3 regions of the Methylobacterium mesophilicum SR1.6/6 genome follow, and region 2 is predicted to be linked to each of the others. Evidence: riboswitches for the same ligand, from Rfam matches in the RefSeq annotation. Region 2 holds a riboswitch; each other region holds the start of a gene.
The links. Region 2 has a riboswitch for cobalamin ahead of MMSR116_RS23325 (TonB-dependent receptor). Riboswitches for the same ligand answer to the same signal wherever they lie in the genome.
Positions count from the first base shown of each region.

Region 1 (4,479 bases), 330 kb from region 2:
CCGGCTCGACGGTCAGGGTCTGCACGCCGGAGGCGAGGGTCGCGGAGGCGGCGGCGCGCTGCTCGCGCCGGGTCGGACCGGGCGCGGGGGCAGAGGCGAGGGCCGGGGAGGGGGCCGCCGAGCGCTTGGCCGGCGGCCGGCCGCCGGGCTTGCCCGCCGCGGCGTCGCGCGGTGCGGCCGCCCGTCGCGGGCGGCTTCGGCGGCCGGCCGGCGCCGGGGCCGCAGCGGCCTGCGCGCCCCAGGGATCGCGCGCGCCGGCATCCTCGCCGCGGTTGCGGGCCGCGCGCTCGGCGGCGTCGCGGGCGCTGGTGCGCGGGCCCGTGCGGGCGCGGCCGTCGGCCTGGGCCTTGCCGCCCCTGAACTTGCTGGGGCTGGACTTGCCGGCCTGAGGCTTGCGCCCCGTCGGCCCGCCGCTTCTGGGAGGTCGTGTCGTCATGCTTCCGCCGGCACCCGTCTCCGCGTCGGACGGAGCGTCCGGGCGCATGGGCCGCGGCGTCGCGGACGTCCGGACCGATGGGATTGCCCGGCTGTAGCATCGCCCGCGCCGAGCGGCAAAGGCGGTGGGGCAGCCCGGTCCGTCAGGTCTCCGCGCGCCACGCGTCGCGGAGGCGGTCCTTCAGGCCGGCGGGGAAGAGGTCGGGACCGCCCGGCACGTCGAGCCCGTCCAGATCCCACCACCGCGCCATGCAGGCAGTGCCGGAATCCTCGTGGAAGACGAAGCGCTCCTGCCCGTCGAACCGTCCCGGCGGCAGGGCGACGGGGAACAGGAACAGCACCTCGTGCCCGACCTGCCCCTCGTGCGTGAAGATGTTCTCCATGACGCGGGGGCCGCCGAGCACCGAAACGGTGACGCCGAGCTCCTCCTGGAACTCCCGGATCAGGGCGCCCTCGACCCGCTCGCCGAACGCGACGCTGCCGCCGAGGGGCCGGACGCCTTTCAGCCGCCCGTCATCCGCGCGGACCTCCGCCACGAGCAGGCTGTTGCCGCGCCGGGGCAGACCCAGCGCTTTGACGCGAATCTCCGCAGGGGGCCGCCAGACCGTCATCCCGCACGGGCTAGCCCGTCGTCGGCGAGGCCGCAACGGCCCGGTGCCCCGCGCGCCGATCCACGGCAACAACCGGACACACGGTTGACGGCCCGCCCCGCTACGGCCAAGCTGTGCGCGACGGTTCCCCTCGGGGATCAAAAGGGAACGCTGTGAGGGGTTCGCCCCGAAGCCGCGGCTGCCCCCGCAACTGTAAGCGGCGAGCCCTTCACCACCACGTCACTGGGTCACCCCGGGAAGACGGTGCGAGGGCGGCGACCCGCGAGCCAGGAGACCTGCCGTCAGCCGTGGTCACACGCGAAACGCGCCGGGCGGGGTGTCCTGGCGGGTGTCGAGGCGACGCCAGTCCCGAGGGGAGGCGGCCGCCGAGGCCTCGTTCGCGGTGACGTGCCACAGCAAGCGCGCCCGCGACGCCGTTCCCCATGCCCGTCTCCGCCGTCCCGAACCCCTCGAGCCCTGTCGCAGGACGCCGTCGCGCGCCCGCACAGGCAGAGGCTACCAGACAGCGAGCGCATTGTAATGTTATTACAATGCTTGTAGGACGCGGGGGCCGGCGCGCGCCGCGCACGGACCGCTTTCCCCATGTCTCCATCGACCCATCGCTCCTGCCTCGGCGGGCGGGCCCCGCTCTGCGGCGTTCTCCTCGCGCTCCTCGCCAGTCCGGCCGCCGCACAGGAGGTGGTCACGCTGGATGAGCTGTCGGTCGCGGGCGCGGGCGGCGACCCGAGCCGCCTCCCGCCGAACGGGCTCAACCTGCGCACGCCTGACCGGACCGCGAGCCGCCTCGGCCTGACGCCGCTGGAGACGCCGGCCAGCCTCGACATCGTGTCGGGCGAGACCGCGCGGCTGCGCGGCCAGGACACGATCGCCGAGGCCGTGACCCAGGACGCGACCGGCATCACCACCATCGCGGCGCCCGGCAACGGCAACGGCGCGTTCACGTCCCGCGGCTTCGCCGGCCCGAACTCGATCCAGCAGCTCTACGACGGCACGCGCTTCTACGTCGGCGCCAACACCGTGACCTTCCCGTTCGACACGTGGAACGTCGAGCGGATCGAGGTGCTGCGCGGGCCGTCCTCGGTGCTCTACGGCGACGGCGCCATCGGCGGCGTCATCAACGTGGTGCCCAAGAAGCCGGTCTTCGTGCCGATCAACGCCGCCCGCGCGGTGATCGGCACCGACGGGGTCGCGCGGCTCGCCCTCGATTCCGGCGGCCCGCTGGGCCAGGCTGAGTACGGCGACACCTTCGCGTACCGCCTCAACGTCAGCGGCAACCGCGCCGACGGCTGGATGCGGCCGGAGGGCGATTTCCGCAACCTCGCGGTCTCCGCCGCCCTGCTGTTCCGGCCGAGCGCCGACCTCGCCTTCACCCTGAGCCACGATCTCGGCTACCAGGAGCCCGCCCGCTACTGGGGCACCCCGCTGGTCGAGGGACGGATCCCGGATCTCATCCGGTTCAACAACTACAACGTCCGCGACGCGAAGATCACCTGGGCCGACAACTGGACCCAGCTCAAGACCGAGTGGTCCCCCTCGGCCGACATCACGATCCGCAACACCGCCTACCGGCTGACCAGCCGGCGCCACTGGCTCGACGTCGAGCAGTACAGCTACAACCGCGGCACCGGGCTCGTGGACCGGGGCGACTACCTGGAGATCTACCACAGTCAGGAGCAGGTCGGAGACCGTCTCGACGCGACGTTCCGAGGCGACCTATTCGGCCTGCGCAACCAGTTCGTGGCCGGTTTCGACGTGAATCACATCGACTTCCGCCACACAAACAACTTCTACTTCGACCAGACCACGAGCGTGCCGCTTACCGGCTACGATCCGGGCCTCTTCCCGCAGAACGGCCGGGCGCGCCCGGCCTACGCGACGCAGACGAGCCAGGCCTCTGTCTTCGCCGAGGACCGGGTGATCCTGTCGGACAAGCTCTCGTTCCTCACGGGCGTGCGCCTCGACGTGCCGACGCTGAACCGCGAGGACCTGCAGACGGGATCGCGGTTCGAGAAGACCTATCGGGCGCTCGGCTACCGGTTCGGCCTCGTCTACAACCCGACGCCGGACAGCGCGCTCTACGCCCAGTACAGCTTCGCCACCGACCCGGTGAACAGCCTGATCACGCTGTCGCAGTCGCTGGCGGGCTTCAAGCTCGCGACCGGCGATCAGGTCGAGATCGGCGCCAAGGGGCTGGCCTTCGACGGCGCCCTCGAATGGACCGTCGCGGGCTACCGGATCGTCAAGGACAACCTGATCTCGGCGATCCCCGGCCAGCCGACGCTGTCCACGCAGGTGGGGAGCCAGTCCTCGCAGGGCTTCGAGCTGGCGCTTGGCTGGCGCTTCGCGCCGGGCTGGCGGCTCGACGGCAACCTCGCGCTCCTCCACGCGCAGTACGACCGGTTCGACCAGACGGTGAACGGCGCCACGGTCTCGTATGCCGGCAACCAGCCGATCGACGTGCCCGAGCGCGTGGCCAATCTCTGGCTGACCTGGGACGTCACCCGCGACTGGACCGCGCGGGTCGGGCTGCAGAATGTCGGGCAGGTCTACAGCGACTTCGGCAACACGGCGCGGCGCCCAGCCTACAACCTCGTCAACGTGGTCCTCGACCATCAGGTCACGGCGGAGTCGCGCCTGTCCGTGCGGGTCTACAACCTGTTCGACAAGGTCTACGCGATCTCGGGCAACGCCGTTAACGGGGTCGGGACCAACTGGCTGCTCGGGCGCCCGCGCTCGGTCGAGGTCGCCTACACGGTGACGTGGTGAGCCTGCCGCGCCGGCTCGGCAAGGCGGGACGGCGCTGGCTGCTCCTGTTCCACCGCTGGGCCGGGATCGCCGCGGGGCTGTTCTTCGCGCTGTGGATCGGCTCCGGGCTGGTGATGCTCTACGTGCCGTTCCCGGCGCTCACCGAGGCCGAGCGGCTGTCACGGCTCGGCCCGATCGCCTGGGACCAGGTTACGGTCGCGCCGGACGCGGCGCTGCGGGCCGCCGGCCTCAGCGGCGTGCCGGCCGCCTTCGGCCTGGAGATGCGGGGCGGGGAGGCCGTCTACCGGATCGCCGACCGCGACGGCGCCCGGGCCACGGTCTCGGCGCGGACCGGCGCGCGGCTCGGGCCGGTGACGCCCGAAGACGCGCTGCGTCTCGCGGCCGATGGGATGCCGGACGCGCGCGTCGCGCCGGTCGAGCGCGACCAGTGGACCGTCACGGCCCGGTACGACCCGCTCCGCCCCTTCCTGAAGGTCGCCCTCGGCGACCCGGCGGGGACCGAGCTCTACGTCTCGCGGGTCACCGGCGCGATCGCCCTCGACACGACCCGGTCGGAGCGGGCCTGGAACTGGGTCGGCGCCGTGACGCACTGGATCTACCTCACGCCGCTGCGCGCCCGGGCGGAGCTGTGGCGGACGGTCCTGCTGTGGCTGTCGGGCCTCGCCGC
Region 1 is NZ_CP043538.1:4,583,643-4,588,121, forward strand. Features, by position in the region: gene MMSR116_RS21795 (RluA family pseudouridine synthase) at 1-436, opposite strand, end outside; gene MMSR116_RS21800 (NUDIX hydrolase) at 579-1,046, opposite strand; cobalamin riboswitch at 1,151-1,343, shown strand; gene MMSR116_RS21805 (TonB-dependent receptor) at 1,629-3,812, shown strand; gene MMSR116_RS21810 (hypothetical protein) at 3,806-4,479, shown strand, end outside.
Region 1: it holds a riboswitch for cobalamin, as region 2 does, so the genes downstream of both, MMSR116_RS21805 (TonB-dependent receptor) here and MMSR116_RS23325 (TonB-dependent receptor) in region 2, are expected to answer to the same signal.

Region 2 (4,479 bases):
CGCGAGTTCCGCCGGCACGACTTCACCTGGGGCGTGGCGATCGGGCAGGCCGAGCTCGTCGGGCACTTCGACACCGGGCCGTTCGCCCACACGGTGCTGCTCGGCCTGGAGCACGAGCGCTATAACAGCACCGAGAACCTGCTGCGCTCGACCCCACGGCTCAACCCGTTCGCCATCGACTTGTTCAACCCGGTCTACGGCCAGCCCAAGCCGCCCTTCACCCGGCGCTACAGCGCGAGCGAGAACGTCGGCAACACCGCCGTCTACGTGCAGGACCAGATCGCGCTCAGCCCGGAATGGAAGCTACTCCTCGGCAACCGGACCGACTTCTACAACCAGACCTTCCGCGACAAGGTCGGCAACGAGCGCACGGAGCAGGACCGGACCGGCTTCTCGCCGCGCGCGGGCCTCGTCTACCAGCCGCTGTCCTTCCTCTCGTTCTACGGCAACGTCGCGGCCTCGTTCCGCCCCAACACCGGCTTCGACATCGCGACCCGACCCTTCGCCCCGGAGACCGGCTTCGGCTACGAGGCAGGCGTCAAGCTCGATCTCTTCACCGGCCTGAGCGTGACCGGCGCGGCCTTCCACATCGAAAAGGAGAACGTCCTCACCACCGACCCGCGGGACTTCTTCTTCCAGATCGCCGCCGGGGCCGTGCGCAGCCAGGGCTTCGACCTCAGCTTCGTCGGACAGGTGACCCCCGAGTTCCGGGTGATCGGCGGATACGCCTTCATCGACGCCGCAGTGACCCGCGACGAGGTCCTTCGGGTCGGCTCGCCGCTCCTCAACATCCCGCGCCACTCGGGCAGCCTGCTCGGCGTCTACGAGGTCCAGGCCGGCGACTGGAAGGGCTTCGGCTTCGGCGGCGGCGTCCGGGCCGTCGGCTCGCGTCTCGGGGACAGCGGCAACGAGCGGTTTCGGCTCCCCGGCTACGTACTGACCGATGCCCTGGCCTACTATCGCTACGAGAACCTGCGCTTCGGGCTGAACGTCGATAACATCTTCGACGAGACCTACTACGAGCGCTCCTACAACGCTTTCTGGGTGGGCGTCGGCGAGCCCCGGCGGGTGGCCGTCAGCATGACGGCGCGGTTCTGATGGGCGTGCATCCGGGCACGCTGGAGGCGCCGGCGGAAAAATCGGCCAGGACCGGACGCCTCATCTCCATCGATGCCCTGCGCGGGCTGGTGATGCTGCTGATGCTCGTCGACCACGTGCGGGAGTTCTTCTACCTGCACGCCCAGGTCCGCGATCCCGTGGACCTCGCCGCGACGCCGCCCGACCTGTTCCTAACGCGGGCGGCCTCGCACCTCTGCGCGCCGGTCTTCATCCTGCTCACCGGCCTCTCGGCCCACCTCTATGGGCAGAGGCACGGCAGGCGGGCGACCGCCACCTTCCTGCTCAAGCGCGGTCTGCTCCTGCTCCTGCTGGAGGTGACGCTCGTCAACTTCGCCTGGGCCGGCAGTGTCCGGCCGCCGATCCTGTACCTGCAGGTGATCTGGGTGATCGGCCTGTGCATGGTGGCGCTGGCCGGGTTGCTCTGGCTGCCGCGGGCCGCCCTCGTAGCCGGTGCCCTGGCACTCATGCTCGGCCACAACCTGCTGGACGGTATCGCGATCCGGGCGGACGAACCAGGCTACGTGCTATGGTCGGTCCTGCACCAGCGCGGGATGATCGCGCTGCCCTGGGGCGGGATGGCGCGGACCTCGTACCCGCTCCTGCCCTGGATCGGCGTGATCGCGGCGGGCTACGCCCTCGGGCCGCTCTTCGCCGGCGGGGTCGACGCCGCGCGCCGACGCGCGTGGCTCCTCGGGCTGGGTGCGACCGCCCTGGCCGGCCTCCTAGTCATGCGCGGGCTCAACGGCTACGGCGATCCGACGCCGTGGCAGGCGGGAGCCACGCCGCTCGCCACCGCCCTGTCCTTCGTCAACCTGACCAAGTACCCGCCCTCGGCCGATTTCTTGCTGCTCACGCTCGGGCTCGGCCTCGGCCTGCTGGCGCTGTTCGAGGTTCTAACGCTGCGGCTCCTAGGCGGCCTGCGCGTCTTCGGCGGCGCCCCCCTCTTCTTCTACCTGCTCCACCTCGCGCTGCTCCGCATCCTCTACGATGGCGCGGCGGCGCTCGGCCTCGCCGGAGCGTCGGGACGGGTTGAGGCCGGCTCACCCCTCGCGCTCTGGTTCATCGCAGCCGGCGTCAGCGTTCCTCTCTGGCTCGCGTGCCGCGCCATGGTGCGCCTGAAGCGGGCCTCGACATCGCCGGTCCTGAGCTACCTGTAGCGCGTGGGGACGTCAGCCGCGGCCTTAGACACTGCGAGCGTTCAGACTCCTGATTGGAGGTAGCCACACGTCGCCGTTCGGACACACCCATGGGATGAAGGAAGTCGTTCAAACGTAAAACGAGAGTCGAGCCTTGACGGTCAACTGAGCCCGAATGCTAAGCCTTGCTCGACGGTTCCCCTTGGGGATCAAAAGGGAACGTGGTGAGGGGCCAACCCCGAAGCCACGGCTGCCCCCGCAACTGTAAGCGGCGAGCCCAGCACCACCGCGTCACTGGATGCGTGTCATCCGGGAAGACGGTGCAAGGGCGATGACCCGTGAGCCAGGAGACCTGCCGTCAGTCGTGGTCACACGCGAAACGCGTCGGGCGGGGTGTCCTGACGGGTGTCGAAGCGCTGGGCTCGGGCCAGGCGCGGCGACGTCATTCGCGGTGACGTGCCACTGCCGCCGTCGAGGCTTCTGTGTCCCGTCGTTCTCTTCGCGCCATGCTCGCGATTTCCGGTTGCAGCCTTGCGCTGTCGACCACTTCCTTTGCCCAGGACCGTTTTACCCAGGCCGCTTCCACCTCCGAGACGACGTTGGAGGAAATTTCGGTCACCTCGGAAACGGGAGCCGCGAAGCCGCAAACCGCACCTGCCGCCAGCGCCGGATATGTCGGCGGTGTCACGGGGATCGGTGGCTCGTTGCTCAGCGTAGACTCGGCCAGCGCCGGGATCCTGACCGGGGCGCAGGTCAACAACCGACCCGTCACACGCCCCGGCGAGGTGCTAGAGGCCGTCCCGGGGCTCATCGTCACGCAGCACTCGGGCGAGGGCAAAGCCAATCAGTTCTTCCTGCGCGGCTTCAACCTCGACCACGGCACCGACATCGCCCTGTTCCTCGACGGCATGCCGCTCAACATGCGCACCCACGCCCACGGCCAGGGCTACGCCGACATCAACTTCCTCATCCCCGAGCTTGTCGGTGCCGTGGAGTTCCACAAGGGGCCGTATTTCGTCCGCGACGGCGACTTCGCCTCCGCAGGTTCGGTGCGCATCGATTACCTCGACAGCATGCCGAAGAACCTCGCGCTCACCTCCATCGGCTCATTCGGCTACAAGCGCGCCCTGTCCATCGCCTCGGTGCCGCTCGCAGAGGGCAATCTCTTGGTCGCCGCCGACGCGCAGGTCTACGACGGGCCGTGGGTCGTGCCGGATGCCCTGCGCAAGATCAGCACGGTGGCCCGCTACAGCCAGGGTACCGCGCTCAACGGCTTCTCCGTCACCGGCATGGCCTACGCGTCCCGCTGGACGGCCACCAACCAGATCCCGGAGCGGGCGGTGGCCGAGGGGCTGATCAGCCGCTACGGCACGATCAACCCGACCGACGGTGGTGACACCTCTCGGTTCTCCCTGTCGGGACGGTTCAGCGCCACGGACGACACCGGCGTGACGCGGGCCTCCGCCTACGTGATCCGCTCCCAGCTCAACCTGTTCAACGACTTTACCTACTTCCTGAACGACCCGGTCAACGGCGACCAGTTCCACCAGCTCGACCAACGGATCATCGGCGGCGGCGAGGCCCTGCACATCTTCCAGGGCGACCTCTTCGGCCTGCCCATGGAGAACGAGATCGGCGTCCAGACCCGCACGGACTCGATCCGGGTCGGCCTGTTCAACACGACGAACCGGCAGTTCCGCTCGGGCGTGCTCGACGATCGGGTGCTGGAGACGAGCGGGGCGTTCTACTTCGACAACCGGGTGCGATGGACCGACTGGCTGCGCACCAGCGTCGGCTTCCGAGCCGATGGCTACTACGCGAGCGTCGTCTCCGACACGCCCGCCAATTCTGGGAAGGCGCGGGACGCCATCGTGAACCCGAAGCTCGGCCTCGTCCTGGGCCCGTGGTTCGACACCGAACTCTACGTGAACTACGGCGGCGGCTTCCACTCGAACGACGTGCGCGGCGTGACCGCCACCGTCGATCCGACGTCGTCGCTGTTCAACACCACACGCTCGCCATTCCTCGTGCCCTCCACGGGCTACGAGATCGGCCTGCGCAACCGCTCCATCGCCGGGCTGGAGACGAGCCTCGCCCTGTTCCGGCTCGACTTCGCATCGGAGAACCTGTTCCAGGGCGACACCGGCACGACCGAACCGAGCCGCCCGACCCGCCGCTTCGGCGTGGAATGGACCAACCGCTACGCGGTGACGTCATGGCTCTC
Region 2 is NZ_CP043538.1:4,915,206-4,919,684, forward strand. Features, by position in the region: gene MMSR116_RS23315 (TonB-dependent siderophore receptor) at 1-1,098, shown strand, start outside; gene MMSR116_RS23320 (DUF1624 domain-containing protein) at 1,098-2,276, shown strand; cobalamin riboswitch at 2,432-2,629, shown strand; gene MMSR116_RS31460 (hypothetical protein) at 2,698-2,943, opposite strand; gene MMSR116_RS23325 (TonB-dependent receptor) at 2,960-4,479, shown strand, end outside.

Region 3 (4,479 bases), 3.2 Mb from region 2:
TGATCGCGGTCCGCCAGCCGCAGGACCAGCTCGTCGGCGCACAGGTTCATCGAGACTACCCGCATGGGTGCCCCCGCCGCGCCCACGGGCCCGGAGGACAGGATGACCGCGAGGGCGATCGCGAGGCGCGACGGCATCCGCGACCTCAGAACGACGACACGCGGACGCCGCCGTAGACGGCGAGCCCCGGCCCCTGGAAGCCGGTCGGGTTCTGGTAGCGCTGGTCGAACAGGTTATCGATCCGCCCGAACACCGTGAGTGTCTCGCTCCAGGCGTAGTTGACCGAGAGGTTCACCAGCGTGAAGCCGGGGGCCTTCAGGCGCGGCACGGAGAAGTCCCTGTTTCCGTCCACGAACGACCCCAGCACGATGAGCGTGCCAGTCATGGTCAAGCCCGGCATCAGGTTCCAGATCGCGGTGGCGCTGACCTTATTGCGTGGCCGGCGCAACAGCTCCTGATGGGCGATCTCGTCCTTCGTCACCGTGGTGGTCCAGTCCAGCCGCCCGCTCCAGAACTCGTTGAAGCGCAGGGCGACGAAGCTCTCGGTGCCGTAGGCAGTCGCCCGACCGACGTTCACGTTGGTGGAGAAGGTCGGGTAGTAGGCCGTCTGGATCAGGTTCTTGAAGTCGGTCTGGAAGTAGGTCGTGCCGACGGTCATGAACCCGTCGAACAACGGCTGTTCGAAGCCGCCGTCGAACCCGAAGCTCTCCTCCGGCCGTAGGTTCGGGTTCCCGAAGAAGCGGAAGCCCGGGTAGTCCTGATAGAGCTGGCTCAGGGTCGGCGGCTTGAAGCCGGTGCCGACGCTGCCCTTCAGGCGGGTCTCGGTGCCGGGCACGATGTAGCTCGGCGCCACCCGGAAGGTGGTCGCGCCGCCGAACTGATCGTTCGCGTCGTGGCGGATGTTGGCCACCAGCGCAGCTCCCGCGAAGGGCGTCGTCTGAAGCTCGGCGAAGCCGGCGGTGTTGCCGTTGGACCGGTCGATGCCGGTCGTCTCGAAGCGCTCGTCCTCGCGCTGGGCCCCGAACAGCACGAGGTTGCCGGGCGAGAATTGCCAATCGCCGCGGTAATCGAACCGGGTTCGCTCGCCGAGGTAGGTGGTGGGCGTCGGCGGCGCGAGTGGATCCAGCGGGCCGGCGAACAGGCGGTCGAACTTCGAGTAGTTCGCCCCGAAGACATTGTGGAAGCCCGGCACCGGCGTCCATTCGGCCTCGCCCCTCATGATCAGCTGCTGCTGGTCGTTGAGGTTCCGGTACGGCAGCGGCACGTATGGGAAGCCGCCGTCGGCTTGGTCGAGATAGGCGCTGTCGGAGAAGCGTAGAACGTAGTTCAGGCGGAACTCGTCGGTGAGTTGCGCCCCGAGCTTGGTCGAGACCGTCTTGATGTCGGTGAAGGCGGTCCGCAGCGGCACGCCGCGGGGTAGCAGCTCGAACGGCGTGACCTGGACGGCGGATTGCCGGATGTGGCCGACTGAGACCGAGTAGTCGAAGATCCCCTCCGAGCCGGAGATGTTGCCGAACTGGTTGAAGGTGCCGAACGAGCCGCCCTCGACGGTCGCCGTCGCCCGGGCCGGTCCCTCGCCGCGCTTGGTGACCACAGAGATCACGCCGCCGATAGCGTCGGCCCCGTAGAGGCCGCTCTGCGGGCCGCGCAGCACCTCGATCCGGGAGAGGTCGTAGGTCTGCAACTGGCTGAAGTCGAAGGCGCGGTTCGGGGTCGAAGGGTCGTTGACGTCGATGCCGTCGATCTGGACCTTCACGTGGTTCGAGTTGGTGCCGCGGATGAAGACCGAGGTCTGGCCGCCGGCGCCGCCGGTCTGGACGACGTTGAGGCCGGGCACCTGCTGTAGAGCATCCGGCACCGTCCGGCGCTGCTGTTCCTGAAGCAGGCGCTCAGTCAGGACGGTGACGCTCGACCCTGTGTTGGCAATCGGCGTCGGTACGCCGGTGGCCGATACCGAAATCTCGGACAGGGAGACCGCGGCCTGGGCGCCTCCCGGCGCATCGGCAAAGGGCGCGGCGACCTGCTGCGCGCGGGCTGGAACGGCGACGAGCAGCGTGGATGCGGCGCAGGACAGCGCCAGCATGCGCTGGAGCGCGGAGGGAACGGAACAGGACACGGGACGGCCTCGGGGGACGGCTGTGGCACGTCACCGCGAACAAGGCCTCGGCGGTCGGGTCCTCCAAGGAACCACGGCGCCGCGACACCTCCCAGGACACCCCGCCCGGCAAGCTCCGCGTGTGACCACGGCTGACGGCAGGTCTCCTGGCTCGCGGGTCGTCGCCCTCTCATCGTCTTCCCGGGCGAGGGCGCCCAGTGACGTCGTGATGAAGGACTCGCCGCTTACAGTTGCGGGGGCAGCCGCGGCATCGACCGAGCCCTCACGGGCGTGATCTCACCGCGTTCCCTTTTGATCCCCGAGGGGAACCGTCACTGTCAAGCTATGCCTCACGGGCTCGTGAGTCAATGCGAACGTCCATTCATTTAGCTAGCCGAATCTATTTACTCTGACAGCTTTCAGCAAGAATGAATCCTAAAACATCATTGCCTTATCCGAGTGTCACGGCGTATCTGCACCTAAAGAGCCTGACTTATTGTAATCGTTCTAATTAAAATCTTTGTCGGATTATCGACTGCGAACAAGTTACGATTTATAGTTCGGCTACATGTCTTTTGCCGAGTCAGTGGATAACGTCTTTCAACGCCCGTCCAGCACGGTCGCCCATCACCTCGGTGGGTGGCTGAGCGTCTTCACAAACGAGACTACGTTTGGGGAGACATTCCGGACGACGGCACCGGTGGGTACGGGCCTACGCGTGGTCGTCTACCTGCGCGGACGAACCAGCTTCCAGGTTGACGACTTGCCCGCGATCGCGATCGAGGCTCCCGCGCTACTCGTCGGCTTCACCGAGCGGGAACTCGTCAGGGACCAGACCGTCTCGGCGGGTCAGCCGCTAAGCAGCGTTCACGTCCGAGTCGATCCCGACCACGCCAAAACGAGCCTAGGCACCATCGCATCCGCGATGGTGCAGCTCTCCGTGGAGCGTGGTTTCGTTTTCGAGGGGCGTCCGGCCGACGCGACGATACAGGCGGTGGCGTCGCAGATCCTTGCCGCAGCGGGCCCGGCGGGACAGCCCCTGTATCAAGCAGCTAAGGCCCTCGAACTCCTCGCCCTCGTGTTCGAAGCTGAGGGATTGGCCGAGCCGGTAGGGCTCACTCGCACGCTTACGATCGTGGATCGCGGCCGCGTCGAGGCGGCTAGCGCAATAATCCTGGAACGCCTCGACTCCGTACCAGATTTCGACGCGGTAGCCCGGCGCGTCGGAATGACGCCGGCTAAGCTCACCCGTGGCTTCCGGATCACCTACGGCATGACGCCCTACGCCGTCCTCCAGGAGCGGCGTCTGCAATCGGCCTACCGGATGCTCGCCAGCCGCAAGGCGACCGTCGGTGAAGTCGCCCAGAACGTCGGATATTCCGCCCCGCACTTCGCGACCCTCTTCAAGAAGCGTTTCGGCATGCCACCAAGCGCCTTGGTCGCCGCACGAACCACATCGATCTGAAAACTTAGAACAACACTAAACTCGATCGAACGGAATCATGCTTATTCCGAAAGTATCGATCATTGTTGTGGGCGAGACTGGAGCGTATGACGGTCTTCACGACTCCGTGAAGGAGCAGCGACGTCTGCGGTCGACCGGCCGCCCGGGGCTCGAAATTTATGTGGACGTACAGGATCATCTGTCGAGTGGGCTCGCTGTACATGGTGTCCGCGAGCGCGTTTGCGTCGATGGTCGCAGTCGTTGCGGCGCAACCCGCCCCGGCTCAGGTCACCCTCGGCGAGATTTCGGTAGTCGGGGCTGAAGGCGCCGCCGCATCTGGTCCGCCGGGCGTCGGCGGTGCCAGCGGCGAGCGAGCGGATGGCCCGGTACGCGGCTTCACAGCCAAGCGTAGCGCCACTGGCACCAAGACCGATACTGCGCTGATCGAGACGCCGCAGTCGATCAGCGTCGTCACAGCCGACCAGATCCGGGCGACCGGCGCACAGAATCCGAGCGAGGCACTGCGCTACACCGCCGGTGTGCAGGTCGAGCGCTTCGGCGGCGATCCGCGCTACGACTGGATCAAGGTGCGCGGCTTCGACGTACCGGAGTATCTTGACGGTCTGCAACTGCCGAAAGGCACCTACGCGTGGTCCCGCTACGAGACTTACGGGGTCGAGCGCGTGGAGGTGCTCAAGGGGGCGGCCTCCGTGCTCTACGGGCAGTCCCCGCCAGGCGGCCTCGTCAACTTCGTCAGCAAGAAGCCCCTCGACGTGCCCTACCGCGAGGTTTTGGTACAGGGCGGCAGCTACGGGCGGCTCTTGGGTGCCTTCGACGTGACCGGCCCGGTCGATCCTGAGAAGACGGTGCTCTATCGCGTCGTCGGTCTCGGCCGCCTCTCAGACACGATCGTCGATACCGTGAACGACGATCGCGCCTT
Region 3 is NZ_CP043538.1:1,734,373-1,738,851, forward strand. Features, by position in the region: gene MMSR116_RS08125 (ABC transporter substrate-binding protein) at 1-137, opposite strand, end outside; gene MMSR116_RS08130 (TonB-dependent receptor domain-containing protein) at 146-2,083, opposite strand; cobalamin riboswitch at 2,236-2,444, opposite strand; gene MMSR116_RS08135 (helix-turn-helix transcriptional regulator) at 2,814-3,560, shown strand; gene MMSR116_RS08140 (TonB-dependent siderophore receptor) at 3,788-4,479, shown strand, end outside.
Region 3: it holds a riboswitch for cobalamin, as region 2 does, so the genes downstream of both, MMSR116_RS08130 (TonB-dependent receptor domain-containing protein) here and MMSR116_RS23325 (TonB-dependent receptor) in region 2, are expected to answer to the same signal.